DNA from 2 places in the Streptomyces sp. NPDC085932 genome. Region 2 is predicted to be linked to the other one. Evidence: riboswitches for the same ligand, from Rfam matches in the RefSeq annotation. Region 2 holds a riboswitch; the other holds the start of a gene.
The links. A riboswitch is a leader RNA that binds a small molecule or an ion and turns the genes downstream of it on or off. The one in region 2 is predicted to bind glycine.

Region 1 (15,031 bases), on a different contig from region 2:
GGCCGGCTGGTTCTTCGACCGGAGCCTCGTCGGGGACGTCGTCGAGGTGGTCAACAGCAATGACAAAACGGTCGCTCCCGACAACGGGCTCGGAGGCTGGAATATGGGCTGGAACGCATGGAAGGCGGGCAGTGCGGTGAAGTAACCCGACAGGGGGGCGGGTTGAGCCGGCGATCCGTTGGGACCGAACAGTGACATTCGCGGGCCGCCGGGGCCGCTCACTTGGTGGTTACTATTCGCCGGTGCGCGGGGGACACGCGCCGGGGAGCGGGCCTGACCAGGTCCGGGGAGGGGAGAACCACTTGAACGTGCGACCGATATCGGGGGCGTCGGTTGGGCGCGGGCACGGCAGGCTCGCGCTCGTCGTCGGCGCGTTGCTGTTCGCCGTGACGGCGTGCGGCGGCGGGGGCGACGGCTCCGGTTCCGGTGCGAGCGGCGGCAAGGGCGAGGACGCGGGCACCGCGCAGAGCAAGCAGTCCGAGGCCGTCGTCAGCATCGCGCCGAAGGACGGGGCCAAGTCCGTCGAGACCAGCGGCGCCCTGAAGGTCACCGCCGCCAAGGGCAAGCTCTCGGAGGTCGTCGTCAAGGACGCCGAGGGCAAGAGGATCGACGGGAAGATATCCGGCGACGGTGCCACCTGGACGCCGTCCACGCACCTGGCCGGTGCCACCAAGTACACCGTCCACGCGGTCGCCAAGGACTCCGAGGGCCGCACGGCCGCGGAGGACGCCGGCTTCACGACGCTGACGCCGAAGAACACCTTCATCGGCACCTTCACGCCCGAGGACGGCTCCAAGGTCGGCGTCGGCATGCCGTTCTCCATCCGCTTCTCCCGGGGCATCACCAGCCCGGAGGCCGTCGAGAACGCCATCCGCATCAAGACCGAGCCCGCCGTCGAGGTCGAGGGCCACTGGTTCGGCAACGACCGGCTCGACTTCCGCCCCGAGAAGTACTGGAAGCCCGGCACCAAGGTGACCGTCGACCTGAACCTCGACGGCGTCGAGGGCCGCCCCGGCGTCTACGGCGAGCAGGACAAGAAGGTCGAGTTCACCATCGGCCGCAACCAGGTCTCGGTCGTCGACGCCAAGAAGCTCACCATGAAGGTCACGCGCGACGGCAAGGTCGTCAAGACCATCCCCGTCACCACCGGCAAGCCCGGCATGGAGACCTGGAACGGCCAGATGGTCGTCAGCGAGATGCTCACGGTCACCCGGATGAACGGCGAGACCGTCGGCTACGGCGGCGAGTACGACATCAAGGACGTCCCGCACGCCATCCGCCTCACCACCTCCGGCACGTTCCTGCACGGCAACTACTGGGCGGGCGGCGCCTTCGGCAACTACAACGCCAGCCACGGCTGCATCGGCCTGCGCGACGTGCGCGGCGGCTGGGACAAGAAGGTGCCGGCCGCGTGGTTCTTCGACAACTCCATGATCGGCGACGTGGTCGTCGTCAAGAACTCCGAGGACCGGATCGTCGACCCGGACAACGGGCTCAACGGCTGGAACATGTCGTGGGAGAAGTGGAAGAAGTAGCACGCTTGCGCTGACGGCAGGGCCCCGGTGTGACGGACCGCACCGGGGCCCTGCCCGTTAGTCCCCGTTAACCTGCTGCCCATGACCATCTCTCTGGAAGTCGCTGAAGGCGTCGGCACGCTCCGGCTGGACCGACCGCCCATGAACGCGCTGGACATCGCCACGCAGGACCGGCTGAAGGAACTCGCCGAGGAGGCCGCGCGCCGCGAGGACGTGCGGGCCGTGGTGGTCTACGGCGGCGAGAAGGTGTTCGCGGCCGGCGCGGACATCAAGGAGATGCAGGCGATGGACCACACCGCGATGGTCCTGCGCGCCCGCGCCCTGCAGGACTCCTTCACGGCCGTGGCCCGCATCCCCAAGCCCGTCGTCGCGGCCGTGACGGGCTACGCCCTGGGTGGCGGGTGCGAGCTCGCGCTCTGCGCGGACTACCGCATCGCCGGCGAGAACGCCAAGCTCGGCCAGCCGGAGATCCTGCTCGGCCTGATCCCCGGCGCCGGCGGCACCCAGCGCCTGGCCCGCCTGGTCGGCCCCTCCAAGGCCAAGGACCTCATCTTCACGGGCCGCATGGTCAAGGCCGACGAGGCCAAGGAGATCGGCCTGGTCGACCGGGTCGTGCCCGCCGACGAGGTCTACGCCCAGGCGCACGCCTGGGCCGCGAAGCTGGCCCAGGGCCCGGCCCTCGCGCTGCGCGCCGCCAAGGAGTCGATCGACACGGGCCTGGAGACGGACATCGACACGGGCCTCGCGATCGAACGGAACTGGTTCGCGGGCCTGTTCGCCACCGAGGACCGTGAGCGCGGGATGCGCAGCTTCGTGGAGGAGGGGCCGGGCAAGGCGAAGTTCCTCTGAACCTCCCTCCAGGGGGTTGCAATTGACGCCGTGTCTGATCCGGGTCCCCCGATGGGGCGGTTTATGGCAGCCTTAAGGCAACCTTAAGCGTGCCGGATCGAAGGAGCCCGCCGATTGCCCCGGAACGGCCCGTTCCAGCAGGTCGGCCCGGGTGCGGGTCGGACCGAACTGCCACTGGCATATGACGGACGACCCCCGGTCCGGGGCCCGTCCTCCCGGGCGTATTACCCGGGAACGGCCCCGGCGGGCGCCCCGGACGGCCATGATGGGGGCATGGCGGGGCTGGAGGGTATGGAACAGCCGCGGGGGCACGCTCATGCGTCCGCGGCGCGCTGGTCGCCGACCGTTGAGGACGAACACGCGCTGAAGGCGCTGGAGTTGTACGGCAACCCGACGGAGGCGGAGGTCCCACTGCCTTCCCGCCCCGAGTCCGCGGCCACCGCCAGGCGCCTCACCCAGGTCGTGGTCCTGCGCCACTGGGGGCTCACGCCCAAGACCACGGAGGACGCCGTCCTCCTCGTCTCCGAACTCGTCGGCAACGCCGTGCGCCACACCGGCGCCCGCGTCTTCGGTCTCCGCCTGCACCGGCGCCGCGGCTGGATCCGTGTCGAGGTGCGCGATCCCTCCCGCGGACTGCCGTGCCTGATGCCGGTGCAGGAGATGGACGTCAGCGGCCGGGGCCTGTTCCTGGTCGACAAGCTGGCCGACCGCTGGGGGGTCGACCTGCTGCCCCGGGGCAAGACCACCTGGTTCGAGATGCGGGTCGCCGACCGCTGAGACCCGGGGCCGCGGGGCTCGCCCGGCCGCCGGTCGGGCGAATGGCCCGTTTCCGGATCATGCGCGCCTTAAATGGTGGAATGCACCGTCACCTCGTCAAGAGCGCCCTGGTCACGGGTGCCGCCCTCGCCGTCCTCGCCGCCTGCGGCACGGACGGGGAGCGGACCTCCGAGGCGCGCGGCACCAAGGCCGCCGTGCCCGCCCCGCCCGAGAAGAAGCCCGTGGAGGGCCTGCCCGGCATGCCGCCCGTCCTCGACCCGGAGGACGTCTACGCGGCCGACCGCCCCGGCAGGCTGTCCCCCGTCGTCAAGGACTTCCCGTCCCGGGTCTACGTCCCCAACACCGAGTCGGACACGGTCTCCGTCATCGACCCCGAGACCTACGAGATCGTCGAGACGATCCCCGTGGGCCGGCAGCCCCAGCACGTCGTGCCCTCCTGGGACCTGAAGACGCTCTGGGTCAACAACAACCGCGGCCACACCCTCACCCCGATCGACCCGAGGACCGGCAAGGCGGGCAAGGAGGTCGAGGTCCACGACCCGTACAACCTGTACTTCACGCCGCACGGCAAGTACGCCGTCGTCATGGCCTCCCTCGACCGCGAGCTGGTCTTCCGCGACCCGCACACCATGGCGGTCAAGAAGACCGTCCCGGTCTCCTGCTACGGCGTCAACCACGCCGACTTCTCCCTCGACGGCCGCTACTTCATCGTCTCCTGCGAGTTCAGCGGCGAGCTGCTCAAGGTCGACACGGAGAAGATGGAGGTCGTCGGCCAGCAGCGGCTGCCGTTCGAGGGAGCCATGCCGCAGGACGTGAAGCTCTCCCCCGACGGCAAGAGGTTCTACATCGCCGACATGATGGCCCACGGCATGTGGGTCCTGGACGGCGACAGGTTCACCGAGCCCACCCTGCTGCCCACCGGCAGGGGCTGCCACGGCCTCTACGTCGGCCGCGACTCCCGCGAGATGTACGTGTCCAACCGCGGCGAGGGCACGGTCTCCGTCTTCGACTTCGCGCAGAACAAGCTCACCAAGAAGTGGCGGCTGCCCGACGGCGGCAGCCCCGACATGGGCGGCGTCTCCGCCGACGGCAAGGTGCTGTGGCTCTCCGGCCGCTACGACGCCGAGGTGTACGCCATCGACACCCGCACCGGCACCCAGCTCGCCCGCATCCCCGTCGGCAGCGGCCCGCACGGCCTCGCCGTCTACCCCCAGCCCGGCCGCTACTCGCTCGGTCACACGGGCGTCTTCCGCTGACCCCATCCGCCGTCCACACGAGCGCAGTTGACACGCCCTGATCGGGTGAGGATCCCGGCCCCGCCGCGGCGGACCCACGATCGTGCTGGGCATGATCACTCTCCGCCCGCGGCGGCGTGCCACGGCCGCCGCCCTCTCCCTCGCGGCCGTCCTCACCACCACGGCCGCCGCACCGGCCCCGTCACCCGCCCGGCCCGCCGCCCCGGCGCCGGCCGCCTGCCCCGTCCAGTACGACGACAAGGCCCAAGCCGCCGCCGACCGGCGGGTCGACCTCGGCCGGATCACCCCCGACCCGTCCTGGCGTACCACCTGCGGCACCCTCTACCGCGCGGACGGCCGCGGCCCCTCCGTCGTCTTCGAGGAGGGCTTCCGCCCCAGGGACGTCGTGAACGGCCAGTACGACCTGGAGAAGTACGTCCTGGTCAACCAGCCGTCCCCGTACGTGTCGACGACGTACGACCACGACCTGTTCAAGAAGTGGAAGTCGGCCTTCAACTACTACGTCGACGCCCCCGGCGGCGTCGACGTCAACCGGACCATCGGCGACACCCACAAGTACGCCGACCAGCAGGAGGTCGCCTTCCCCGGTGGCATCGCCCGCCGGTACATCGTCGGCGTCTGCCCGGTCGACAAGGCGACCAAGACGGAGATCATGAGCGAGTGCGAGAGCAACCCGCACTACAAGCCCTGGCACTGACCGCGGGTGAGTCCCCATCCGCTGGATGCCGGCTCCACGACGCCGCCCGCATGGTCCGCCGACGGATCCGGACGCTGCGCGAGCTCCCGCCGGCCGCGCCCGCAGGTCACCCATCGGGCCGCCCGCCGACGGGAGTTGCTCACCGTCGTGAAGGACGCCGGGTCCGCGGCGGCCCGCCGGGAGGAGTCCGCCCGGGTGGCCGCCGCACTGGAAGCCCGCGCGGCCAGTTAATCTGACCTGCGTCAGCACGACGTACAGCACGAGACGAGGGGCGATCGGTGGCGGACATCGAGGAAGCACGCAAGCAGTTCGAGCGGATCGATACGGACGGTGACGGATTCATCACCGCTGCCGAGTTCAAGGCCGCCCTGGCCCAGTCGGGTGACTGGAACGTCACCGAGTCGGTCGCCGAGGTCGTCATCAAGAGCCGCGACCTGGACGGCGACAAGAAGCTGAGCTTCGACGAGTTCTGGGGCTACCTGAACAAGTAGGCCGCCCGGGACATCCGAGCGAAGGGGCCCGGCCCGTGCCCGCACGGACCGGGCCCCTCGGCATGCCCGCGCGCCCACGCCGCCAGGAATAGCCCACCCGCCTCCGAGGTTGCCCAGGTCACCAGGAGCCACGAGGCGCCATCCACCCCCGGAAGGGCGAGGACATGAAGATCGGCATCATCGGAGCGGGCAACATCGGCGGCAACCTGACCCGGCGGCTCACCGCCCTGGGCCACGACGTGTCCGTCGCCAACTCCCGCGGTCCGCACACCCTCACCGCCCTGGCGGAGGAGACCGGCGCGACACCCGTACCGGTGGAGGAGGCCGCCCGCGGCGCGGAGGTCGTCGTGGTGACCATCCCCCTGAAGGCGGTCCCGGACCTGCCGTCCGGCCTGCTGGACGGCGCGGCGGAGGGCGTCGCGGTCATCGACACCGGCAACTACTACCCCAGGCAGCGCGACGGCAGGATCGCCGGCATCGAGGACGAGGGGCTCACCGAGAGCCGCTGGACGGAACGGCAACTGGGCCACCCCGTCGTCAAGGCCTTCAACGGCACCTACGCCCAGGACATCCTGGACCGCCACCGCCCGGAAGGCGACCCCGAGCGCATTGCCCTCCCGGTGGCCGGCGACGACGAGGCGGCCAAGCGGAAGGTCCGCGAGCTGATCGGGGAACTCGGCTTCGACACGGTCGACGCGGGCGGTCTCGACGACTCGTGGCGCCAGCAGCCCGGCACCCCGGTCTACGGCCTGCGCGGTGGAGTCCAGGACGTCACCAAGGCCCTGTCGGAGGCGTCCCCGGAGCGCACGGCGGACTTCCGCGGCTGAGGACCGGCGGGATCCGGCGTCCGCGGGATCAGGCGCCCGTGGCCCACTTGCGCAGCGCCGCCTTGCTCTCGAAGTCGGCCACGTTCTTGTCCAGTGGGTCGTCGGTGTACTGGTGGAAGCGCCACTTCGCCTTGATGCGGGGCTTTCCCGCGGAGACGTAGTCGGCTATCCACAGCCCGTCGCCGGCGTAGGAGGTCGTGTCCACGTTGAGCCAGAAGTTCCGGTTGCAGTAGAGCACCACACGGTTGTCCGGACGCAGTTCCTTCAGCTTCCGTATGAACCGGTCCTTCTCCGCGTTGCTCGCGTGGGTGCCGTCGCCGGTCGTCTCCCAGTCGACGGCGAGGATGTCGCCCGCCCGGTCCGGGGCCTTGCCGACGAAGTACTCCGCCTGGGCGGTGAGGTTGCCGGGCCACAGGAAGTGGTAGAAGCCGACGACCAGCCCGGCGTCCCGCGCCCGCTCGGTCTGCGCGGCCAGCTTGGGGTTCACGTAGGACCGCCCCTCCGTCGCCTTCACGAAGACGAAGGAGAGGCCGTCGGTGGCGTAGGAGGAGGACTGGTAGGCGCTCACGTCGATGCCGCGCAGCATGGGGGCTCCCTGAAGTGCTCGTGGGGGAGGGGGAGTTGGTGCCCACCACCATGGCACGGGCTGCGGTGGCCCGATGTGCGGATGTCAACTTCCGCCGGTCGCGGTCACGGAGGGTGTCCGGTCGCCGGTACGGGCGGTCTCGTCGTCGTCCAGGGAGACGTGCCGGGTCTCCTTGCCGAGGAGCAGCGCGGTCAGCGTCAGGACGGCCATCGCCGAGAGGTAGACGCCGACCAGCCACGGTGAGCCGTCCCCGGCCTCCCACAGCGCCACCGCGATGAACGGGGCGACCGCCGCCCCCAGGATCGAGCTGAGGTTGTACGAGATGCCGGAGCCGGTGTAGCGCACGCTGGTCGGGAAGAGTTCGGGCAGCAGCGCGCCCATCGGGCCGAACGTCAGGCCCATCAGGGTGAAGCCGAGCACGAGCCACAGCACCACGCCGAGGGTGCCCAGGCCGATCAGCGGTGCCCAGACCAGTCCGAAGACCACGATCGCCGCGGTGATCCAGATCAGCGTGGTGCGCCGCCCGTACCGGTCGGCGAGCGGGCCGGAGACCAGGGTGAAGGCGGCGAAGAACAGCACACCGAAGATCAGCATGAGGACGAAGGTGGTGTAGCCGTAGCCCAGGCCGGGCACGGCGGCGTCCTTCGCGGCCCGTCCGTAGCTGAGCGAGAACGTGGTCATCAGGTAGAAGAGCACGTAGGTCGCCAGCATGATGAAGGTGCCCAGGACCAGCTGCCTGCCGTGGCCGCGCACCACGGTGGCCAGCGGCAGCCGCCGCACTCCGCCCGAGGCGCGGGTCCTGGTGAACACCGCGGACTCGACGAGCCGGGAGCGCACCCACAGGCCGATGGCGACCATCACGGCGGAGAAGAGGAACGGCACGCGCCAGCCCCAGTCGAGGAAGGCGTCCGAGGGCTGGGACGGGTCGGCGCCGGCCGCGGAGGGCAGCAGCGCGCCCATGAGCAGGAACAGGCCGTTGCCGATGACGAAGCCCAGCGGGGCGCCGAGCTGCGGGAAGGTGCCGTACAGGGCGCGCTTGCCGCTCGGGGCGTTCTCGGTGGCGACCAGGGCGGCGCCGCTCCACTCCCCGCCGAGCGCGAAGCCCTGTGCGAGCCGCATCAGCACGAGCAGCGCGGTGGCCACCCAGCCGGCCTGGGCGTAGGTGGGCAGGACGCCGATGAGGAAGGTGGCGACGCCCATGGTCAGCAGCGAGACGACGAGCGTCTTCTTGCGGCCGAGGCGGTCGCCGAGGTGCCCGAAGACGACGGCGCCGATCGGGCGGGCGACCATCGCGGCGCCGAAGACCGCGAAGGACGACAGCAGCGCGGTGGTCGGGTCGCTGCTCGGGAAGAACAGCTGCGGGAAGACGAGCACCGCGGCGGTCGCGTAGATGTAGAAGTCGTAGAACTCGATCGTCGTGCCGATGAGGCTGGCGACGAGGACCCGGGACCGGGGGTTGACGGGCGTCGGGGCTGAACCGGGGGCTGGTGCGGGCATCGCTCGGTCTTTCACGCGTGAAACATGGCTGGTACAACGATGTCAGCCATCTTGTTTCGCGGTACAGCCCTCTCGCGATGTGAGACGCGGGCCGGCTCGGCCGTCAGCACTCGATGATGTTCACCGCGAGCCCGCCCCGGGCCGTCTCCTTGTACTTCACGGACATGTCCGCGCCCGTGTCCTTCATCGTCTTGATGACCTTGTCCAGGGACACCTTGTGGGACCCGTCGCCGCGCATCGCCATGCGCGCGGCGGTGACGGCCTTGACGGCCGCCATGCCGTTGCGCTCGATGCAGGGGATCTGGACCAGGCCGCCGACCGGGTCGCAGGTCAGGCCCAGGTTGTGCTCCATGCCGATCTCGGCCGCGTTCTCGACCTGCTCGGGCGAGCCGCCGAGGACCTCGGCGAGGGCGCCCGCGGCCATGGAGCAGGCGGAGCCGACCTCGCCCTGGCAGCCGACCTCGGCGCCGGAGATCGAGGCGTTCTCCTTGAACAGCATGCCGATCGCGCCCGCGGCGAGCAGGAAGCGGACCACGCCCTCCTCGTCGGCGCCGGGCACGAAGTTCATGTAGTAGTGCAGGACCGCCGGGATGATGCCGGCCGCGCCGTTGGTCGGGGCGGTGACGACCCGGCCCCCGGCCGCGTTCTCCTCGTTCACGGCCATCGCGTAGAGCGTGATCCACTCCATCGACAGGGCCTGCGGGTCGCCCTCGGAGCGGAGCTTGCGCGCGGTGGTGGCGGCCCGGCGGCGCACCTTCAGACCGCCCGGCAGGATGCCCTCGCGGGACATGCCGCGCGCCACGCACGCCTGCATGACCCGCCAGATCTCCAGCAGGCCCTCGCGGATCTCCTCCTCCGTGCGCCAGGCCCGCTCGTTCTCCAGCATCAGCGCCGAGATGGACAGGCCGGTCTCCCGGGCCAGGCGCAGCAGCTCGTCACCGGTGCGGAAGGGGTACTTCAGCACGGTGTCGTCGAGCTTGATGCGGTCGGCGCCGACCGCGTCCTCGTCGACGACGAAGCCGCCGCCGACCGAGTAGTAGGTCTTGGTCAGCAGCTGAGCGCCCGAGGCGTCGTACGCCCACAGGGTCATGCCGTTGGCGTGGTAGGGCAGGGCCTTGCGGCGGTGCAGGACCATGTCGTCGTCGAAGGAGAACGCGATCTCGTGCTCGCCGAGCAGGTTCAGCCTGCCGTCGGCCTTGATCGTCTCCACCCGCTCGTCGGCGGTCTCCACGTCCACCGTGCGCGGTGAGTCGCCCTCCAGACCGAGCAGCACGGCCTTGGGCGTGCCGTGGCCGTGCCCGGTCGCGCCGAGCGAGCCGTACAGCTCCGCCCGGACCGAGGCGACGGACCCCAGCAGCTCCTCGTTGCGCAGTCGCCGGACGAACAGGCCGGCCGCGCGCATCGGGCCGACGGTGTGGGAGCTGGACGGGCCGATGCCGATCGAGAACAGGTCGAAGACCGAGATGGCCACGGGGGAACTCCTGACTACGGGGGTGGTGCCAAGGGGGTGGGCGCCGCGCCGGCTTGTGGCCGGCGCGGCCCCCGAAAGGTTTCTTCGCGGCCGTCGCCGGCCGCGCTCCTACTTGTTCAGACCCGGGTACAGCGGGTGCCGGTCGGCCAGGGCCTTCACCCGGGCCTTGAGGGCCTCCGCGTCGTACGACGGCTTCAGCGCCTCGGCGATGACCTCCGCCACCTCGGCGAAGTCCTCCGCCCGGAACCCGCGGGTGGCCAGGGCCGGGGTGCCGATCCGCAGACCGGACGTCACCATCGGCGGACGCGGGTCGTTCGGGATCGCGTTGCGGTTGACGGTGATGCCGATGCCGTGGAGCCGGTCCTCGGCCTGCTGCCCGTCCAGCTCGGAGTCGCGCAGGTCGACCAGGACCAGGTGCACGTCCGTGCCGCCGGACAGGACGTCCACGCCCACGGCCCGGACGTCGTCCCGCACCAGACGCTCGGCCAGGATGCGGGCACCCTCCAGCGTACGGCGCTGGCGCTCCTTGAAGTCCTCCGAGGCGGCGACCTTGAAGGCGACGGCCTTGGCGGCGACCACGTGCTCCAGCGGACCACCCTGCTGACCGGGGAAGACGGCGGAGTTGATCTTCTTGGCCAGCTCGGCCGTGGAGAGGATCACACCGCCGCGCGGGCCGCCGAGGGTCTTGTGGGTCGTGGTGGTGACCACGTGCGCGTGCGGCACCGGGTTGGGGTGCAGCCCGGCCGCGACGAGCCCGGCGAAGTGGGCCATGTCGACCATCAGGTAGGCGCCGACCTCGTCCGCGATCCGGCGGAACTCGGCGAAGTCCAGCTGCCGGGGGTAGGCGGACCAGCCGGCGACGATCAGCTTCGGCCGTGACTCCTTGGCCAGCCGCTCGACCTCGGCCATGTCGACCCGGCCGTCCTCGCCCACGTGGTAGGCGACGACGTCGTAGAGCTTGCCGGAGAAGTTGATCTTCATGCCGTGGGTCAGGTGACCGCCGTGGGCGAGGTTCAGGCCCATGATGGTGTCGCCCGGCTTGAGCAGCGCGAACATCGCGGCCGCGTTGGCCTGGGCGCCCGAGTGCGGCTGCACGTTGGCGTGCTCGGCGCCGAACAGCTCCTTCACGCGGTCGATCGCGATCTGCTCGACCACGTCGACGTGCTCGCAGCCGCCGTAGTAGCGGCGGCCCGGGTAGCCCTCGGCGTACTTGTTGGTGAGGACCGAGCCCTGCGCCTCCATGACCGCGACCGGGGCGAAGTTCTCCGAGGCGATCATCTCCAGCGTGGACTGCTGGCGGTGCAGCTCGGCGTCGACCGCGGCGGCCACGGCCGGGTCGAGCTCGTGCAGGGGGGTGTTCAGGACGGACATACGGCTACGACTCCTCAGCCGGCGGAGAACGCGGTGTACTCGTCGGCGGAGAGCAGGTCGCCCGGCTCGTCCGTGACCCGCACCTTGAACAGCCAGCCGCCCTCGAAGGGGGCCGAGTTCACCAGCGACGGGTCGTTCACGACGTCCTCGTTGACCTCGGTGACCTCACCGGAGACCGGGGAGTACAGGTCGGACACGGACTTGGTCGACTCCAGCTCGCCGCAGGTCTCGCCCGCGGACACGGTGTCACCGACCTCGGGGAGCTGGACGAAGACCACGTCGCCGAGCGCGTTGGCCGCGTGCTCCGTGATGCCGACCGTCGACACGCCGTCCTCGGCGGCCGACAGCCACTCGTGCTCCTTGCTGTAACGCAGCTGCTGGGGATTGCTCATGGCCTGAATTCTCCTGTACGCGCGGGAGTGCTGGTGAAGGGACCGCTGGTGAGCGGGGTGGAGGTACCCCGGGCGCTCGTGGCGCCCGTGGCCAGTGTCTACTTCTGGCGCTTGTAGAACGGCAGCGCCACGACCTCGTACGGCTCGTGACTGCCCCGGATGTCCACGCCCACTCCGGGCGTGCCGGGCGCGGCGTGCGCGGCGTCGACGTAGGCCATCGCGATCGGCTTGCCCAGGGTGGGGGAGGGGGCGCCGGAGGTGACCTCGCCGATCACCTCGCCGCCCGCGACGACGGCGTACCCGGCGCGCGGAACGCGGCGGCCCTCGGCGACCAGGCCGACCAGCACGCGCGGCGGGTTCTGCTCGGCCCGGGCAGCGGCCTCGCGCAGGGCCTCGCGGCCCACGAAGTCGCCCTCCTTCTCGAACTTCACCACGCGGCCGAGACCGGCGTCGAAGGGCGTCAGGGAGGTGGTCAGCTCGTGCCCGTACAGCGGCATGCCGGCCTCCAGGCGCAGCGTGTCGCGGCAGGACAGGCCGCACGGGACCAGTCCGGCGCCCTCGCCGGCCTTGGTCAGGGCCTGCCACAGCTCCACGGCGTGCTCCGGCTTCACGAACAGCTCGAAGCCGTCCTCGCCGGTGTAGCCGGTGCGGGCGATCAGGGCCGGGACCCCGGCGACGGTGCCGGGCAGGCCGGCGTAGTACTTCAGCCCGTCGAGGTCGGCGTCCGTGAGGGACGCCAGGATGCCGGGGGACTCGGGGCCCTGGACGGCGATCAGCGCGTAGGCGTCCCGGTCGTCGCGCACCTCGGCGTCGAAGCCCTCGGCGCGCTCGGTCAGCGCGTCCAGGACGACCTGGGCGTTGGAGGCGTTGGCGACGACCATGTACTCCGTCTCGCCCAGCCGGTAGACGATCAGGTCGTCGAGGATGCCGCCGTCGGCCCGGCAGATCATGGTGTAGCGGGCGCGGCCCGGCTTCACGCCGCCGATGTTGCCCACCAGGGCGTAGTCGAGGAGGGCGGCGGCCTGCGGGCCGGTGACGGTGATCTCACCCATGTGGGAGAGGTCGAAGAGCCCGGCCTTCGTGCGCACGGCGAGGTGCTCGTCGCGCTCGGAGCCGTAGCGCAGGGGCATGTCCCAGCCGGCGAAGTCGGTCATCGTCGCGCCCAGCGAACGATGCAGGGCATCGAGCGCGGTGTGACGGAGTTCTCCTGTACTGCTCACGGTCGGTCGTCTCCCAGGGCGATGACGGGGCGAGGTCGTTCCTCCCCATCTGTCATCGGAACCTGAGAGGTTCGCCATGACCGCGCCGGTCCATGGCTTGCACCTTGGGTGGGACCGCTGTGACAGCGGCCCGCTTTTCAGATGTGCCTCGCCCGCGCGGTAACGGGGCCTGAGAGATTCAAGGGAGGGACTTGCTCCTTCGGCGCCCCAGCGTCAGCGGTGCTGGGAACTCTCCCGCGCGGATTCAAACGGCCGGTATGCAGTTGGCGCGCACATCATTGCACGCATCCTTCCGGCGCGGCAGGGGGACCTTTCCCAGGGAGTGCACGAGTCCCGCGCCGGACACGGCGACCTGTAGCAGCCCTGTTGCAGGAAGAGTACGGAAATGAGAGGCCTGCGGCATTACCTTCTTTTTACACTCGGCGGGGATGGGACTCCGTACCTGGCCCCAGGGGAGGACGATCACGGTGAACAGGACCAGGGCGTACGCCACGACGACGGGCATCGCGCTGCCCGAGCAGCCGGCTGCCGCGCCCCGGAGGGCCTGCGGCACGGTGCCGGCACCGGTCGTCCGCGATCTGCGCGACCGCCCGGGCCGCGGCCCGCACGCGCTGCTGTTCGGGTCCCGGGACATCGTCGTGGTCACGGGTCTGCCCGGCAGTGGCAAGTCCACGCTGATGCGGCGCACCGTCCCGGGCCGGCGCGTCGACTCCCAGGACACCCGCGACCGCTGGGAACGGCGCATGCCGGGCTTCCTGCCGTACGCGGTCTACCGGCCGCTGGTCCGGCTCGCCCACTACGCCGGGCTGCGCCGGGCGCTGCGCGGCGGCGAGGGGATCGTGGTGCACGACTGCGGCACGCAGGCGTGGGTCCGCCGCTGGCTCGCCCGCGAGGCCCGCCGCCGGGGCGGCACGCTGCACCTGCTGCTCCTCGACGTCACCCCCGAACAGGCCCTGGCGGGCCAGCGCGACCGCGGCCGCGGCGTCTCGCGCTACGCGTTCCTGCGCCACCGCGCGGCCACCACCCGCCTGCTGCGCGCGGTGGAACAGGGCGACCTCCCCTCCGGCTGCGGCTCGGCCGTCCTCGCCGACCGCGCCACGGCGAACGCGCTCCGCCGCATCGGCTTCACAGGGTGACGGGCGGGGCCGGCCACGCGACCGGGGCGGTGATACGGGGCGGGCGGGACGACGGCGGTGAGCCGGGCAGGGCGGCGGCGATCCCGCGGGTCCGGACCGCCGACGGCCCCGGCGGCCGACGGCCCCGCGCAGCGAACGGCGCGACGCCGAGGGCCCTCGACGCGGTCAGCGGACCATTCGGCATGCCGGCCGGGGATCCGGAAGGCGGGCTGCGGGGCGGCGTCGACGCCCGGTCCCTCGGCGCGGACAGCCGACCGGGCCGCGTTCGGGCCGCCGCTCGGCATGATCCGGTCACTCACGGCGCCCGAGCCGTTAGCCTTTTCGCCTCAGCAGTGGTTTCAGGCAGGCGGTAGGCAGATGGACTTCCCGGCGGACTTCTCCGCGGACTTCCCGGCGCAGACGCAGACCCACCCGCACGGTGGCTGGCCCGGCAACGAGCTGGAGGAGGTGCTCTCGGCCGCCCTCGGCGCCGGGCCCGCGGCCGGCGGCCGGATCGTCGAGGTGCTCGGCCGGAGCTTCGTCTGGGTCCCGCTCCCCAGCGGCGGCGGCCCCCACAGCGGCCCGCTCGACCTGCCCGCCGTCGAGATCGACGGCCAGGCGTTCGTGCCGGTGTTCAGCTCGGAGGAGCAGTTCCGCCAGGCCGCCGGCCCGCACATGTCGTACACCATCGCGCCCGCCGTGGAGTTCGCCCGCGGCCTGCCCCCGCACGCGGGGATCGTCGTCAACCCCGGCGGCGTGGTCGGCATACCCCTGCCGCCGCCCGCCGTAGCCGACCTGTGCCGGGCCGGCCGGACGCCGCTGGACGGCCCCGCGAGCGGCGGCCGGGTCCGCCTCTTCGAGCCCGACTGGCAGGACGACCCGGTGGACTTCCTCGCCGCCGCCTCCGCAGAGTTCGAGGCGATCGGCGTCGTCCTCACCGCCCGCCG
Region 2 (15,031 bases):
CGGCTTCATCGCCGAGGGCTACTGGGAGGACGTCGGCACGCACGAGAGCTACGTGAAGGCGCAGGCCGACGTGCTCGAAGGCAAGGTCGATGTCGACATCGACGGATTCGAGATCTCGCCGGGTGTGTGGGTGGCCGAGGGCGCCGAGGTGCACCCGGACGCCGTTCTGCGCGGGCCCGTCTATATCGGCGACTACGCCAAGGTCGAGGCCGGCGCCGAAATCCGTGAGCACACCGTCGTGGGCTCCAACGTCGTCGTCAAGAGCGGTGCCTTCCTGCACAAGGCCGTCGTCCACGACAACGTCTACGTGGGCCCCCACAGCAATCTCCGCGGCTGCGTGGTCGGAAAGAACACCGACATCATGCGTGCCGCGCGGATCGAGGACGGGGCGGTCATCGGTGATGAGTGCCTGATCGGTGAAGAATCGATCGTGCAGGGCAATGTCCGGGTCTACCCGTTCAAGACCATCGAGGCCGGTGCCTTCGTCAACACCTCGGTGATCTGGGAGTCCAGGGGACAGGCGCACCTCTTCGGTGCCCGGGGCGTCTCCGGAATCCTGAACGTCGAGATCACGCCGGAACTGGCCGTGCGTCTTGCGGGCGCGTATGCGACGACCCTCAAGAAGGGCTCGACCGTCACCACGGCGCGGGACCACTCGCGTGGTGCCCGTGCGCTGAAACGGGCGGTGATCTCCGCACTGCAGGCCAGTGCCATCGACGTACGGGACCTGGAGAATGTGCCGCTGCCGGTGGCACGGCAGCAGACCGCGCGCGGTAGTGCCGGCGGCATCATGATCCGGACGACTCCAGGGGTCCCGGACTCCGTCGACATCATGTTCTTCGACGGCCAGGGCGCCGACCTGTCGCAGGGCAGCCAGCGGAAGCTCGACCGGGTGTTCGCGCGGCAGGAGTACCGGCGGGCCTTCCCCGGCGAGATCGGTGACCTGCACTTCCCGTCCAGCGTCTTCGACTCGTACACCGGTTCGTTGCTGCGGAACGTCGACACGACCGGGATCGCGGACTCCGGGCTCAAGGTCGTCGTGGACGCGTCCAACGGAAGCGCCGGTCTGGTGCTGCCGAGTCTGCTCGGGAAGCTGGGGGTCGACTCGCTGACGATCAACCCCGGCCTCGACGAGTCCCGGCCGACCGAGACGGCCGACATGCGCCGGTCGGGCATGGTGCGGCTCGGGGAGATCGTGGCGTCCTCGGGGGCCGCGTTCGGCGTACGGTTCGACCCTGTCGGTGAGCGGCTGTCGCTCGTCGACGAGAAGGGCCGGATCATCGAGGATGACCGGGCGCTGCTCGTGATGCTGGACCTGGTCGCCGCCGAGCGGCGCAGCGGTCGGGTCGCCCTGCCGGTGACCACGACCCGGATCGCGGAGCAGGTGGCGGCGTACCACGGGACCCAGGTCGAGTGGACGACGACCTCTCCCGACGACCTCACGCGCGTGGGCGGTGAGGAAGGGACGATCTTCGGCGGCGACGGCAAGGGCGGCTTCATCGTCCCCGAGTTCAGCAGCGTGTACGACGCCACCGCGGCCTTCGTGCGGCTGCTCGGGCTGGTGGGGCGGACGCAGCTCACGCTCAGCCAGATCGACGCGCGGATCCCGCGGGCGCACGTGCTGAAGCGGGATCTGGCGACCCCGTGGGCCGTCAAGGGGCTGGTGATGCGGCGGGTCGTCGAGGCGGCCGGGGACCGTTTCGTGGACACCACGGACGGGGTGCGCGTGGTGGAGACCGACGGCCGCTGGGTGATGGTGCTGCCCGACCCGGCCGAGGCCGTCACCCACCTGTGGGCCGAGGGACCGGACGACGCCTCCGCGCAGGCCCTGCTGGACGAGTGGTCGGCGATCGTGGACAGCGCCGGCCGGTAATACCGCCTGCACGCGTGCGTGCCGGACAAGTGTCCCCAACGGGGCCTGTCCGGCACGCCGGTGGGGCCGTTCGGCGGCAGTGGCCGCGACGTGCGACGATGTGCGGCATGCCGCAGCAACCCCCCATTCGGAGCACACCCGCGCGGCCCCGGCGTCCGGACGCGTCCATGTCGTTGATCACCAACGTGATGGACCACAGCCTCGACGACGGCTACGCCGAGGCCGCCGCGCGGAAGAGGGCCGCAGGCGACGGCGGCATGCCGAAGACTCTCCGGGCGAAGCTGGGGCTGGCCGCCGGCCTGGTGCTCGCGGCGCTGGTCGTGACCGTGGGAGCGGCTCAGGCACGGGTCGCCGCCCCCGTCGTCGCCAAGGAGCGCGAGGAGCTGATCGACCGCATCGACCGGGAGACCGAGGCGGCGGACCGGCTGGAGGACACGGTCGACGAACTGCGCGAGGACGTCAGCGCACGCCAGCGCGAGGCGTTGAAGCACAGCGGCGGAAGCGCCCGGTCGGAGCTCGTCGGCATCCTGTCGGGGTCCGTCGCCGTGCACGGTCCCGGTGTGAAGCTCGTGGTGAACGACGCCGAGGAAGCCGGCACCGGCGGTGACGGTGACCCGCGTGGCAGCTCAGGCTTTTCCGACACCGGCCGGGTGCGTGACCGGGACATGCAGCGCGTGGTCAACGGGCTGTGGGAGTCGGGGGCCGAGGCGATCTCCATCAACGGGCAGCGGCTGACGGCGCTGTCGGCGATCCGGGCCGCGGGAGACGCGATACTGGTCGACAACAAGCCGCTGGTGCCGCCGTACACGGTGCTCGCGGTGGGGGACGGGCAGCGGCTGAGCACGCGGTTCCAGGACAGCGCGGACGGGTTGTATCTGAACGCGCTGCAGGAGAGCTACGGCATCAGGACAGGCATCTCCGTGGAGGACGACCTCCGGCTGCCTGCCGCGCCGAGCGTGATCGTACGTACAGCACAGCCGAGCACTGAGAAGAGCGAGAAGGGCACATCGTGATCGCCGTACTGGGCCTCGTCGTGGGAGTCGTGGCCGGCCTGTTGGTCCGGCCTGAGGTTCCGGCGGTGGTGGAGCCTTATCTGCCGATCGCCGTCGTGGCGGCTCTCGACGCGGTCTTCGGGGGGCTGCGGGCCATGCTCGACGGGATCTTCGACGACAAGGTCTTCGTGGTGTCGTTCCTGTCGAACGTGGTCGTGGCCGCGCTGATCGTCTTCCTGGGCGACAAGTTGGGCGTGGGGGCCCAGCTGTCCACCGGTGTGGTGGTCGTGCTCGGTATCCGGATCTTCTCCAACGCCGCGGCGATCCGCCGGCACGTGTTCCGGGCGTGAGGCCGATGAGCGAGCACGACGAGACGCGTCCCGACGAGCAGGGCGACACGCGCGCGGAGCGGCCCGAAGCCGGCGGTGACTCGGGGAACAGGCTCCGCAAGGAGCTGCCGCAGGAGGTGTCCGCCCCGGTGCCCGCCGCTCGGGAGACCCCGCGGGCCGAGGCCGGGTCAGCACCCGAGCCCACGGTCGAACCGGAGGCGGAGTCCGGGCAGCGGCTGACCGGCAGGCAGCGCCTGGTGCAGGGGCTGTGGCCGCCGCGTGTCACCCGGGCTCAACTCATCGTCGCGCTGCTGTTGTTCGGCCTCGGCTTCGGTCTGGCCGTGCAGGTGGCGTCGAACAGCGACGGCGACAGTGCCCTGCGCGGGGCCCGGCAGGAGGATCTGGTCCGCATCCTCGATGAACTGGACGACCGCACTCAGCGTCTTGAGGACGAGAAGCAGGGTCTCGAGAAGCAGCGGGACGAGCTGGAGAACAGCTCGGACCAGGCCGAGGAGGCCCGGAAGCAGACGATCGAGAAGGAACGGCAACTCGGCATCCTGGCGGGCACGGTGGCCGCGCAGGGGCCCGGGATCACCATGACCATCGAGGACACGAAGGGGACGGTCGAGGCGGACATGCTGCTCGACGCGATCCAGGAGCTGCGTGCGGCGGGTGCCGAGGCGATCCAGGTGAACGGCGTACGCGTGGTCGCCGGCACGTACCTCGCGGATTCCGGCAAGGGCGTGAGCGTCGACGGGAACAAGATCAACGCGCCCTATCGTTTCAAGGTCATCGGCAAGCCGCAGGACCTCGAGCCGGCGCTCAACATCCCCGGAGGCGTGGTGCAGACTCTCGAGAAGGAACAGGCCACGGTGATCGTCGAGCGATCGACCAAGATCGTCGTGGATGCCTTGCGAGCGGCGAAGCGGCCTGACTACGCTCGGTCGTCCTCCCAGTGAACCGGGGGTGCATGGGCGACGTTCGGCGAGGGCATGAGGTTGCGGGGGGTCGGCGCACCGAATGGGTGGTGCGTGGTGGAAACTGTCTGGTGCAGACGGACGTTGTCAGGATGTCCGGGTCGGCCAGAGTGTTCAGTCAGGGTTCGTCCTGCCCCACGGGCGGGTCTGTTTCGGTCAAGGGGAATCGCCCGTGAAGTTGTTTGCGAAGTTGTTCGGCAAGAGCGCGCGAGAGGGCAGCGACAACGCCACCGCTCGTCATCGCGCACAGCCTGACGCGGAAGGCCAGCGGCCGCTCTTCCGCGATCAGGTCGCTGGTCCGGGTGGTGACGTCGCCGGAGGTCAGGGCGCGCCGTCGGTTGACCCTGCGCAGCCCGGCGGCATAGGTTTCGGCCAACCGTCAGCCTCAGGTGCGGGTGGAGGGTTTTCCGACCCGTATGCGTCCCACGCTCCCGGCGGGCAGCCGCGGCAGGAGGATCCGATGTCGGCCCTGGTGTGTACGAGGTGCGGTAACCGCAACGCGGAGAACAGCCGCTTCTGCTCGAACTGCGGCGCGCCGCTGCGGGCCGGCGCGACTCCGGAGCGCCCGTCCGAGACGACGTCCACGATCTCCATCTCCGGCCTCGAGGCCTACGACAGCGAGACCACCGGCCAGACGCCGATGCCGACGCTGTCTCCCGAGGCGCAGGCGGCCGTGGACGCGCTTCCCCTGGGTTCCGCGCTCCTGGTCGTGCGTCGCGGGCCGAACTCGGGCAGCCGCTTCCTGCTCGACGGCGACCTGACCACGGCCGGGCGTCACCCGCAGAGCGACATCTTCCTGGACGACGTGACGGTCTCCCGGCGGCACGTGGAGTTCCGCCGCGGCCAGGACGGCTCGTTCACGGTGGCCGACGTGGGCAGCCTGAACGGCACGTACGTCAACCGCGAGCGGATCGACCAGGTCGCCCTGAACAACGGTGACGAGGTGCAGATCGGCAAGTACCGGCTGGTCTTCTACGCGAGCCAGCGGGGCTACTGACCCCCGGCCCGTCCGGGGAGCTCAGCGAAGGTCCGTCCGTCAGGGAAGGTCCATGCTTCGAACACCGAGCGGCGGTGCCGGACACGGCACCGCCGCCACGGACAGTGGGCTGATGAGCATCGGCACGGTGCTGAACGTGCTGCGCGACGAGTTCCCCGAGGTCACCATCTCCAAGATCCGTTTCCTGGAGGCGGAGGGGCTCATCGAGCCGCAGCGGACCCCCTCGGGGTATCGCAAGTTCAGCGCACACGACGTCGAGCGCCTCGGCCACGTCCTGAGGATGCAGCGGGACCACTATCTGCCCCTGAAGGTGATCCGCGAGCATCTGGAGGCCGTGGAGCGCGGGGAGGCCGTCCAGCTGCCCGTGGTGGGCCGCCAGCGTGACGGCGAGCCCGTGGCCGAGGCCCCGGAGGCGCCCACGGCGGCCAGGATCGGGCGGTCGGAGCTGCTCGCCGCCGCCGGCATCGACGAGCAGGAGCTGAAGGAGTGGGAGTCCTACGGGCTGCTCACTCCACTGGAGGACGGCGCGTACGACGCCGAAGCGGTCACGGTGGCCTCGCTCGTCGTCGAGCTGGGGCGGTTCGGGATCGAGCCGCGGCATCTGCGGGCGATGAAGGCGGCGGCCGACCGCGAGGCCGGGCTCGTGGACCAGGTGGTGGCCCCGCTCAGGCGGCACCGGAACCCGCAGACCAGGGCTCACGCGGAGGCGCGCACGAAGGAGCTGGCGGGGCTCACGGTGCGGCTGCACGCCGCGCTGGTGCAGACGGCTCTCGGGGTGCGGCTGCCCTGAGCAGCGGGCCGCGCGGGGGGCCGGATCAGGTGCCCGATCCGGGCCCGACTACCCAAACATCCCGAGCACGGCCTAGGGTTGCTGTGTGAACGAGCTCGATGTCGTAGGTGTCCGGGTCGAAATGCCCTCCAACCAACCGATCGTGCTGCTGCGTGAAGTGGGAGGAGACCGTTACCTTCCCATCTGGATCGGACCGGGGGAGGCGACGGCGATCGCCTTCGCCCAGCAGGGCATGGCTCCCGCACGGCCGCTGACCCACGACCTGTTCAAGGACGTGCTGGAGGCTGTCGGCCAGGAGCTCACGGAAGTGCGCATCACGGACCTGCGCGAGGGCGTCTTCTACGCGGAGCTGGTCTTCGCCAGTGGCGTCGAGGTGAGCGCCCGTCCGTCCGACGCCATAGCGCTTGCGCTGCGCACCGGGACGCCGATCTACGGCAGCGACACGGTGCTCGACGACGCCGGTATCGCCATCCCGGACGAGCAGGAGGACGAGGTGGAGAAGTTCCGCGAGTTCCTCGACCAGATCTCTCCGGAGGACTTCGGCACCAGCAGTCAGTGAGCTCCCGTCCCCGACAAGAGGGGGCCGGAGGCAGCAGCGGTCGGTGAGGCGAAGGGGCGGCCCGGCGGACGGTGTGGTCCGCGGCGGGGTCGCCCGACGCGTTGTGACGGGTGAATTGCCCGCATGTGCCGGTGGCGCGTGAGAGCGTCACACGGCCCGAGCCGAGCGCATTCGGCTAGCCTTTCCCCGCGGTGGGGCACGGGAAACCACTCTCAGGGTGATTATCACTCGGCGTGGCGAGTGTGGCGATCGTTGACGCACCCCTGGTGACTGCCTACCGTCGAGAAGGCAGGTCAAGGACGGAGGTCGGCGTGAGTAGCAGCGGCGGCGGTACGGCTGGGGGCGGCCCCGAGCGCAGTCTCAGGGCGAGCGGTCCGTACCCTCCCCCCGGCTCATGGCTCCGCGCGAGCGGGGGATACCCCCAGCCCGGCGACGCGGCCGATCACGCTCCGCAGCGACCGACGGCCGTGCCGAGCAGCGGAGGGACGACGTCCATGGCGTCCGAGCAGATCGGCTACCGCGGTCCGACGGCCTGTGCGGCCGCTGGCATCACCTACCGGCAACTGGACTACTGGGCCCGTACGGGTCTGGTCGAGCCGAGCGTGCGCCCCGCCCACGGGTCCGGGACACAGCGGTTGTACAGCTTCCGCGACGTGGTCGTCCTGAAGATCGTCAAGCGGTTCCTGGACACCGGGGTGTCGCTGCAGAACATCCGCACGGCCGTGCAGCACCTCAGGGAACGCGGTTTCCGCGACCTGGAGCGGATGACGCTCATGAGCGACGGTGCCACGGTCTACGAATGCACCTCGCCGGACGAGGTCCACGCCCTGCTCCAAGGGGGCCAAGGGGTCTTCGGGATCGCCGTGGGCGTCGTGTGGCGGGACGTCGAGAGCGCGCTGTCCCAGCTGCACGGGGAGCGGATCGACACCGGCGAGACGCTGGTCGGGCCCAATCCGGCGGACGAGCTGGCGCGACGGCGCAACCGAGCCGTCTGAGACCGCCCCACAGGTGGTGTTCCCATTGCTCCCCGGAGGCGGGACGTTTCCGCAACCGGCGCGCGGACCCGTGCGCCGAGCCGCCTGGAAGCGGTTGCCCCGAGGCGGTCACGGCCGGGCGGGGTGGCCGATCGGGGCATTGTCAGTGGCGTAGGGCAGCATCGGAGATGTGAGAACCGCGCCCACGATCCTGCATCTCGACATGGATGCCTTCTTCGCCTCGGTGGAGCAGGCGTCCAAGCCGAGTCTGCGTGGGAAGGCCGTGGTCGTGGGGGGACTCGGGCCGCGGGGTGTGGTGGCCACGGCGTCCTACGAGGCGCGGGTCTTCGGGGTGCATTCGGCGATGCCCATGGGGCAGGCCAGGCGACTCGCGCCCAACGCCGCGTACCTCGTGCCGCGCTTCGGGCTCTACAAGGCGATCAGCGAGCGCGTCATGGAGCTGCTGCGAGCGCTCTCGCCGCTCGTGGAGCCGTTGAGCCTGGACGAGGCGTTCGTCGACCTGGAGGCAGGACAGGTGGCCTGGGACGAGAAGTCCGCGCGGCTGGTCGGCGCCCAGCTGCGTGCGGACATCCGCGCGGTCACCGGGCTCACGGGATCGGTCGGGCTCGCCGCCTCCAAGATGCTCGCGAAGATCGCCTCGGAGCAGGCCAAGCCCGACGGACTGGTGGTGATCGAGCCGGGCACCGAGCGGGCCATGCTCGGGCCGATGTCGGTGCGGACCCTGCCCGGCGTCGGACCGGCGACGGGCGACCATCTGCGGCGCGCCGGGATCACCACGGTCGAGGAGATCGTCGAGGCGGGCGAGGACGAGCTGGTCCGGCTGCTGGGCAAGGCGCACGGGCACGGGCTGTACGCGATGGCCCTGGCGCGGGACGACCGGCCCGTGGTGGCGGAGCGCGAGGCGAAGTCCGTGTCCGTGGAGGACACCTACGACGTGGACATCCACGACCGGGTGCGGGTCGGTCTGGAGGTGCAGCGGCTGGCCGACCGGTGCGTGCGGCGGCTGCGCGGGGCCGGCCTCTCCGGGCGGACGATCGTGCTGAAGGTACGGAGGTACGACTTCTCGACCCTCACCCGGTCCGAGACGCTGCGGGGGCCGACGGACGACCCCGCGGTGATCGGGGAGGCGGCGGCCCGGCTGCTGGACTCGGTGGACACCACGGGCGGGGTGCGGCTGCTCGGGGTCGGGGTCAGCGGACTCGCCGACTACACCCAGGAGGACCTGTTCGCACAGGCCGCGGGGGAGCGAGCGGTGGTCGAGGGGCCGGTCGAGGAGCATGCCGCGGCGCAGGCCGAGGAGCAGCCGTCGCTCGCCGAGCGGCGCTGGCCCGCCGGACACGACGTGCGGCACGCCGAGTTCGGGCACGGATGGGTGCAGGGCAGTGGGCTGGGACGGGTCACCGTGCGCTTCGAGACGCCCGGCTCGGAGCCCGGACGGGTGCGGACCTTCCGGGTCGACGACCCCGCGCTGGAGCCGGCGGATCCGCTGCCGCTGGTGTTACGAAGACCCGGCGGATCCGGGGACGGATTCGCCGGTCCCGTGGTTACGCCGCCGGGGGCCGCTTCGTCCGGGGAGTCCGGGCATCAGGTCGTCTGCTCGTCGGAGCCCGCCAGCTTGCCGAACTCGTGATCGGGCAGCGCGGGAGGGGCGGCGATGTCCAGGCCGTAGTGGTGGTAGAGCTGCAGTTCCTGCTCGGGGGAGAGGTGGCGGCCCACGCCGAAGTCGGGGGCGTCCTTGATCAGGGCGCGTTCGAAGGGGACGTGGAGGGCACCCTCGATCAGCTCGCTGGGCTCCAGAGGGACGAATGCGTCCCTGCTGAACAGGCCCGTCCGTATGGCCGCCCACTCGGGCTCGCCAGTGGCGTCGTCGAGGTAGACCTCGTCGATCGTGCCGATCCGGGTTCCGTTGCGGTCGAATGCCTTGCGGCCGATCAGGTTGCGCGGATCGATATCGGTACGCACGGGACCTCCACAGGGTCGCAACTCATCCGTAAGCACTACAAAACGGCACAATCGAGGAGGCGGCCACTCGAAGGTTCGTGCGTTGACCTCGCTGGTACGCTGGCAACGGCTGCTGACCCCGTGCGGGAGAGTCCTCCGGACACCATCGGAGGCGCCGAAGGAGCAAATCCTCCCCGGAATCTCTCAGGCACACGTACCGCACGGACGAGGTCACTCTGGAAAGAAGAGCGGGTGTCGACGGCTTCCGCTCTCACCGACGGTGAAAGCCGGACGCCTTCGGGCGATCCGGTGAAGCTCTCAGGTTGAGATGACAGAGGGGGAGGCCGTCCGGGTACCCGCGCCGTGGTGCCCCTCGAAGGTCGTGTCAGACCAGGAGGCCTCCGTCCATGACCGCCCATCGCATTCCGCTTTCCGAGCTCGAAGAGGCAGTCCCCTTCGAGCAGCGCCACATCGGCCCCGACCACGAGGCCCAGGCCAAGATGCTCGCGCAGGTCGGCTACGGCTCGCTGGACGAGTTGACGGCCGCCGCGGTCCCGGCCGTGATCAAGAGCGCCGAGGCCCTCGACCTGCCGGGCGCCCGCAGCGAGGCCGAGGTGATCGCCGAGCTGCGCTCCCTCGCCGACCGCAACCAGGTCCTCGGCTCCATGATCGGCCTGGGCTACTACGGCACGTTCACGCCGCCGGTCATCCTGCGCAACGTCATGGAGAACCCGGCCTGGTACACGGCCTACACGCCGTACCAGCCGGAGATCTCGCAGGGGCGGCTCGAGGCGCTGCTCAACTTCCAGACCATGGTCGCCGACCTCACCGGACTGCCGACGTCCGGGGCCTCCCTGCTCGACGAGGGCACCGCGGCCGCCGAGGCCATGGCGCTGTCGCGGCGCATGGGCAAGAACAAGAAGGGCCTGTTCCTGGTCGACGCGGACGCGCTGCCGCAGACCATCGCCGTGATCCAGACCCGGGCCGAGCCGACCGGCGTGGAGGTCGTCGTCGCCGACCTGTCCGACGGCATCCCGGCCGAGGTCGCCGAGCGTGAGATCAACGGCGTGCTCATCCAGTACCCGGGCGCCTCCGGAGCCGTACGGGACATCAAGCCGGTCATCGACCGGGCGCACGAGCTCGGGGCGGTCGTCACCGTCGCCGCCGACCTGCTCGCGCTGACACTGCTGAAGTCGCCCGGCGAGCTCGGCGCGGACATCGCCGTCGGCACCACCCAGCGCTTCGGTGTGCCGATGGGCTTCGGCGGTCCGCACGCCGGTTACATGGCGGTTCAGGAGAAGATGGCGCGCAGCCTGCCCGGGCGGCTCGTCGGCGTCTCCGTCGACGCCGACGGGAACAAGGCCTACCGGCTGGCGCTGCAGACGCGTGAGCAGCACATCCGCCGCGAGAAGGCGACCAGCAACATCTGCACCGCGCAGGTGCTGCTGGCCGTGATGGCCGGCATGTACGCCGTCTACCACGGCCCGGAGGGCCTGAAGGGCATCGCGCGGCGCACCCACCGCTACGCCACGGTCCTGGCCGCCGGGCTCGCCAACGGCGGGGTCGAGGTCGTGCACGGCTCCTACTTCGACACCCTGACCGTGCGCGTCGAGGGCCGGGCCGCCGAGGTCGTGGCCGCCGCGCGTGACAACGGCGTCAACCTGCGTCTGGTCGACGCCGACCACGTCTCGATCGCCTGCGACGAGACCACCACCCGCGCCCAGCTGCGGGCCGTGTGGGCCGCCTTCGGCGTCGAGGGTGTCATCGAGGCGCTGGACGCCGCCACGGAGGACGGGCTTTCGGCCGGTCTGCTGCGGACCGACGACTACCTCACGCACCCGGTCTTCCACCAGCACCGCTCCGAGACGGCCATGCTGCGCTACCTGCGCCGGCTGTCCGACCGTGACTACGCGCTCGACCGCGGCATGATCCCGCTGGGCTCCTGCACCATGAAGCTCAACGCGACCACCGAGATGGAGCCGGTCACCTGGCCCGAGTTCGGGCAGCTGCACCCCTTCGCCCCCGCCGAGCAGGCCCAGGGCTACCTCACGCTCATCCACGAGCTGGAGGACCGGCTCGCCGAGGTCACCGGGTACGACAAGGTCTCCCTCCAGCCGAACGCCGGGTCCCAGGGCGAGCTGGCCGGTCTGCTCGCCGTGCGCGGGTACCACCGGGCCAACGGCGACGAGCAGCGGACCGTGTGCCTGATCCCGTCGTCCGCGCACGGCACCAACGCCGCCAGCGCGGTGATGGCGGGCATGAAGGTCGTCGTCGTGAAGACCGCCGAGGACGGCGAGATCGACGTCGAGGACCTGCGGGCGAAGATCGAGCAGCACCGCGACGAGCTGGCCGTGCTGATGATCACCTACCCGTCCACGCACGGCGTGTTCGAGGAGCATGTCGCCGACATCTGCGCGCAGGTGCACGAGGCGGGCGGCCAGGTCTACGTCGACGGCGCCAACCTCAACGCGCTCGTCGGGCTCGCCAAGCCGGGTCACTTCGGTGGCGACGTCTCGCACCTGAACCTGCACAAGACCTTCTGCATCCCGCACGGCGGTGGCGGCCCGGGCGTCGGCCCGGTGGCGGTGCGCGAGCACCTCGCGCCCTACCTGCCGAACCACCCGCTGCAGCCCGAGGCCGGCCCGGAGACGGGCGTCGGGCCCATCTCGGCGGCGCCCTGGGGCTCGGCCGGCATCCTGCCGATCTCGTGGGCGTACGTCCGTCTCATGGGGGGCGAGGGCCTGAAGCGCGCCACGCAGGTGGCGGTGCTGAGCGCCAACTACGTCGCCAAGCGGCTGGAGCCGCACTACCCGGTGCTCTACACGGGTCCCGGCGGGCTCGTCGCGCACGAGTGCATCATCGACCTGCGGCCGCTGACGAAGGCGACCGGTGTGAGCGTCGACGACGTCGCCAAGCGGCTCATCGACTACGGCTTCCACGCGCCGACCATGTCGTTCCCGGTGGCCGGGACGCTGATGATCGAGCCGACCGAGTCGGAGGACCTGGCCGAGCTGGACCGGTTCTGCGACGCGATGATCGCCATTCGCGCGGAGATCGAGAAGGTCGGTTCCGGTGAGTGGCCCGCCGAGGACAACCCGCTGCGCAGCGCCCCGCACACCGCCGGCGCCCTCGCCGGGGAGTGGGAGCACGCCTACAGCCGTGAAGAGGCGGTCTTCCCGGCCGGGGTCTCGGCGGCCGACAAGTACTGGCCGCCGGTACGCCGTATCGACCAGGCCTTCGGTGACCGGAACCTGGTCTGCTCGTGCCCGCCGCTGGACGCGTACGAGGACTGATCCGGTGAGGTGGCTGATGGGGCGAGCCGGCTGATCCGCCGCCGAGTGGACTGATCTGCCCGATCCACCCATGGGAGGGGCTCCGCGCTGCGGGGCCCCTCCTGTCATGCGGTGGCACGGTCATGTGGTGGCGCGGGGTACCCGGGGCGGCCGTGGTCGATGCCCCTTCGCCGGCCTCGCAAGGTCCGCTGGGCGGCCTCTGGCAGCGGGGCCGCGGCCGCCCGCGGCCCGGCGGGTGATCGCCGTGGCCGGGTCTGGCGGGATTGACCTGATCGGGGGATGGCCGAAGACTATGACGCGATATAGCGTTAGTCCTGTCGGGAGTCGCAGAGTGCGGTGGCCGAGGAATCGGGGTGGGTGTGATGGGGGAACTCGTGCGCAGTGTTGGGTCACCCGAGGTGAGGGCCTCGCACGCGGACCGGGACCGGATCGTCGAGGTGCTGCGTGTCGCCGCGGGTGACGGCCGGCTGACGCTGGAAGAGCTCGACGAGCGGCTGGAGGCCGCGCTGTCCGCCCGTACGGTGGGGGAGCTCGCGGTGCTCACCTCGGATCTGCCCGAGACGGCCGGGGGCCCCGGCTTCGAGGAGGTCATGCGGATCGAACAGGTGGGTTCCTCCACCGGGCGCGCCGACGCCTGGGTGGTGCCGCGGCGTCTGGAGATCCGCTCGGCCTGGGGCGAAGTGACGCTCGACTTCACCGACGCGGTGATCACGCACGACAGCCTGGACATCGACCTGGACCTGCGTGCCGGTGCCCTCAAGCTGGTGACCAGGCCCGGCATCGTGGTGGACACGACCGGGCTCGTGACGAACTACTCCGCGATCAAGGAGCGCCGGGTTGCCGAGGCGCCCGACGTGCTGCGCGTGCGGATCACCGGCGAGATCGAGTACGGGCAGATAGTGGTGCGCCCGCGCCGCCGGGGCCTCGGCAGACGCTGAGGCGCGTGCCGGCTCAGCCCACGTGCACCCTGGGGCGCCGTGCCCGGTCCGGTTCCGCCTCGCGCAGGATCTCGCGGGTCACGGGGGCGACCTCGCCCTGGCCGAACAGGAGGAAGCGCAGCAGGTTGGCGAACGGACCCCCTTCGGTCCACTCGAAGTACATGTGCGGGGTGCGGCCGGTCGTGTCGCGGACGTGCAGCAGGAGAGCCGCCAGCGCGTTGGGGACGGAGGACGACTCCAGGGTCAGCACGCGGTAGCGGTCGTGCAGGACCTCGCCGCGTACGGTCAGGCCCGCCTCGAACTCGGACGGATCGGTCACCGTCACCTCCACGAAGACGAAGTCCTCCGCCTCGGGCACGTCGTTGTCGTGCCGGATCTGCTCGATCTTGTCGCGGTACTCGGCGATGTCCCGCCGGTCGGGCTCATTGGCGATGAACCGCATCCGGCGACTGGCCATGTCCCGGACGAAGCGGTCCGCCACGCCGTCGAGCGTCACGCCGGTCACGCGCAGCTCGAAAGCGCGGGCCAGACGTGACAGCAGGGAGACGAGGATGATGCCGGCGATGAAGCACGCGCCGATCTTCACGCCGTCCGGGCGCTCGATCACGTTCACGACGGTCGTGTAGAGGAACACCGCGGCGATGACGGAGAACGCGATGGTCCAGTTGCGCTGTCCGGCCTTGCGGGCGGCGATGGTCACCGCCATGGCGGCGGAGCTGATCAGGACCAGCACACCGGTGGCGTAGGCGCCGCCCTGGGCGTCCACGTCGGCGTCGAAGATCCAGGTGACCAGGAAGCCGATCAAGGTGAAGACGATGACCATCGGGCGGACGGCCCTGGCCCAGTGCGGGGCCATGCCGTACCGGGGGAGGTAGCGCGGCATGAGGTTGAGCAGGCCGGCCATCGCGGAGGCGCCGGCGAACCACAGGATGGCGATCGTGGAGGCGTCGTAGAGGGTTCCGAAGGTGTTGCCCAGGTAGTCGTGTGCCAGGAAGGCCAGGGCGCGGCCGTTGGCCTGGCCACCCGGTTCGAACTCCTTCGCCGGGATCAGGAGGGTGGTGATGAAGCTGGTCGCGATCAGGAAGACGCTCATGATGACAGCGGCCGTGGTGAGCAGCTTCCTGGTGTCGCGGATACGGCCCGCCGGGCGCGCTTCGGTGTCGTCCGGGTCGCCCTTGACGTGCGGCATCACGGCGACGCCCGTCTCGAAGCCGGACAGGCCGAGGGCCAGCTTCGGGAAGACGAGCAGGGCCACGCCGATCATGACGAAGACGTTGCCGTGCTGGGTGGTCAGAGCGCCGGACCAGTCGGTGACCACATGGCCGGCGGTGGCGACGTGGTAGAGGC

Region 1: linked by a shared signal. The riboswitch ahead of gcvT (glycine cleavage system aminomethyltransferase GcvT) and the one ahead of gcvP (aminomethyl-transferring glycine dehydrogenase) in region 2 are both predicted to bind glycine.

What each region holds. Positions count from the first base shown of each region.
Region 1 covers NZ_JBITSJ010000009.1:17,525-32,555, forward strand. The annotation lists gene ACIGAQ_RS34895 (Ig-like domain-containing protein) at 1-145, shown strand, start outside; gene ACIGAQ_RS34900 (Ig-like domain-containing protein) at 303-1,535, shown strand; gene ACIGAQ_RS34905 (enoyl-CoA hydratase-related protein) at 1,617-2,384, shown strand; gene ACIGAQ_RS34910 (ATP-binding protein) at 2,553-3,161, shown strand; gene ACIGAQ_RS34915 (YncE family protein) at 3,242-4,417, shown strand; gene ACIGAQ_RS34920 (ADP-ribosyltransferase) at 4,509-5,114, shown strand; gene ACIGAQ_RS34925 (EF-hand domain-containing protein) at 5,393-5,605, shown strand; gene ACIGAQ_RS34930 (NADPH-dependent F420 reductase) at 5,746-6,432, shown strand; gene ACIGAQ_RS34935 (glycoside hydrolase family 25 protein) at 6,461-7,018, opposite strand; gene ACIGAQ_RS34940 (MFS transporter) at 7,103-8,515, opposite strand; gene ACIGAQ_RS34945 (L-serine ammonia-lyase) at 8,619-9,986, opposite strand; gene glyA (serine hydroxymethyltransferase) at 10,095-11,357, opposite strand; gene gcvH (glycine cleavage system protein GcvH) at 11,372-11,749, opposite strand; gene gcvT (glycine cleavage system aminomethyltransferase GcvT) at 11,848-12,969, opposite strand; glycine riboswitch at 13,117-13,216, opposite strand; gene ACIGAQ_RS34965 (AAA family ATPase) at 13,437-14,105, shown strand; gene ACIGAQ_RS34970 (enhanced serine sensitivity protein SseB) at 14,463-15,031, shown strand, end outside.
Region 2 covers NZ_JBITSJ010000005.1:1,552-16,582, forward strand. The annotation lists gene ACIGAQ_RS24030 (sugar phosphate nucleotidyltransferase) at 1-1,873, shown strand, start outside; gene ACIGAQ_RS24035 (DUF881 domain-containing protein) at 1,972-2,886, shown strand; gene ACIGAQ_RS24040 (small basic family protein) at 2,883-3,215, shown strand; gene ACIGAQ_RS24045 (DUF881 domain-containing protein) at 3,221-4,153, shown strand; gene ACIGAQ_RS24050 (FHA domain-containing protein) at 4,215-5,168, shown strand; gene ACIGAQ_RS24055 (MerR family transcriptional regulator) at 5,221-5,958, shown strand; gene ACIGAQ_RS24060 (bifunctional nuclease family protein) at 6,044-6,517, shown strand; gene ACIGAQ_RS24065 (MerR family transcriptional regulator) at 6,829-7,512, shown strand; gene ACIGAQ_RS24070 (DNA polymerase IV) at 7,682-9,142, shown strand; gene ACIGAQ_RS24075 (PRC-barrel domain-containing protein) at 9,097-9,474, opposite strand; glycine riboswitch at 9,588-9,683, shown strand; gene gcvP (aminomethyl-transferring glycine dehydrogenase) at 9,861-12,746, shown strand; gene ACIGAQ_RS24085 (DUF1707 domain-containing protein) at 13,121-13,684, shown strand; gene ACIGAQ_RS24090 (amino acid transporter) at 13,698-15,031, opposite strand, start outside.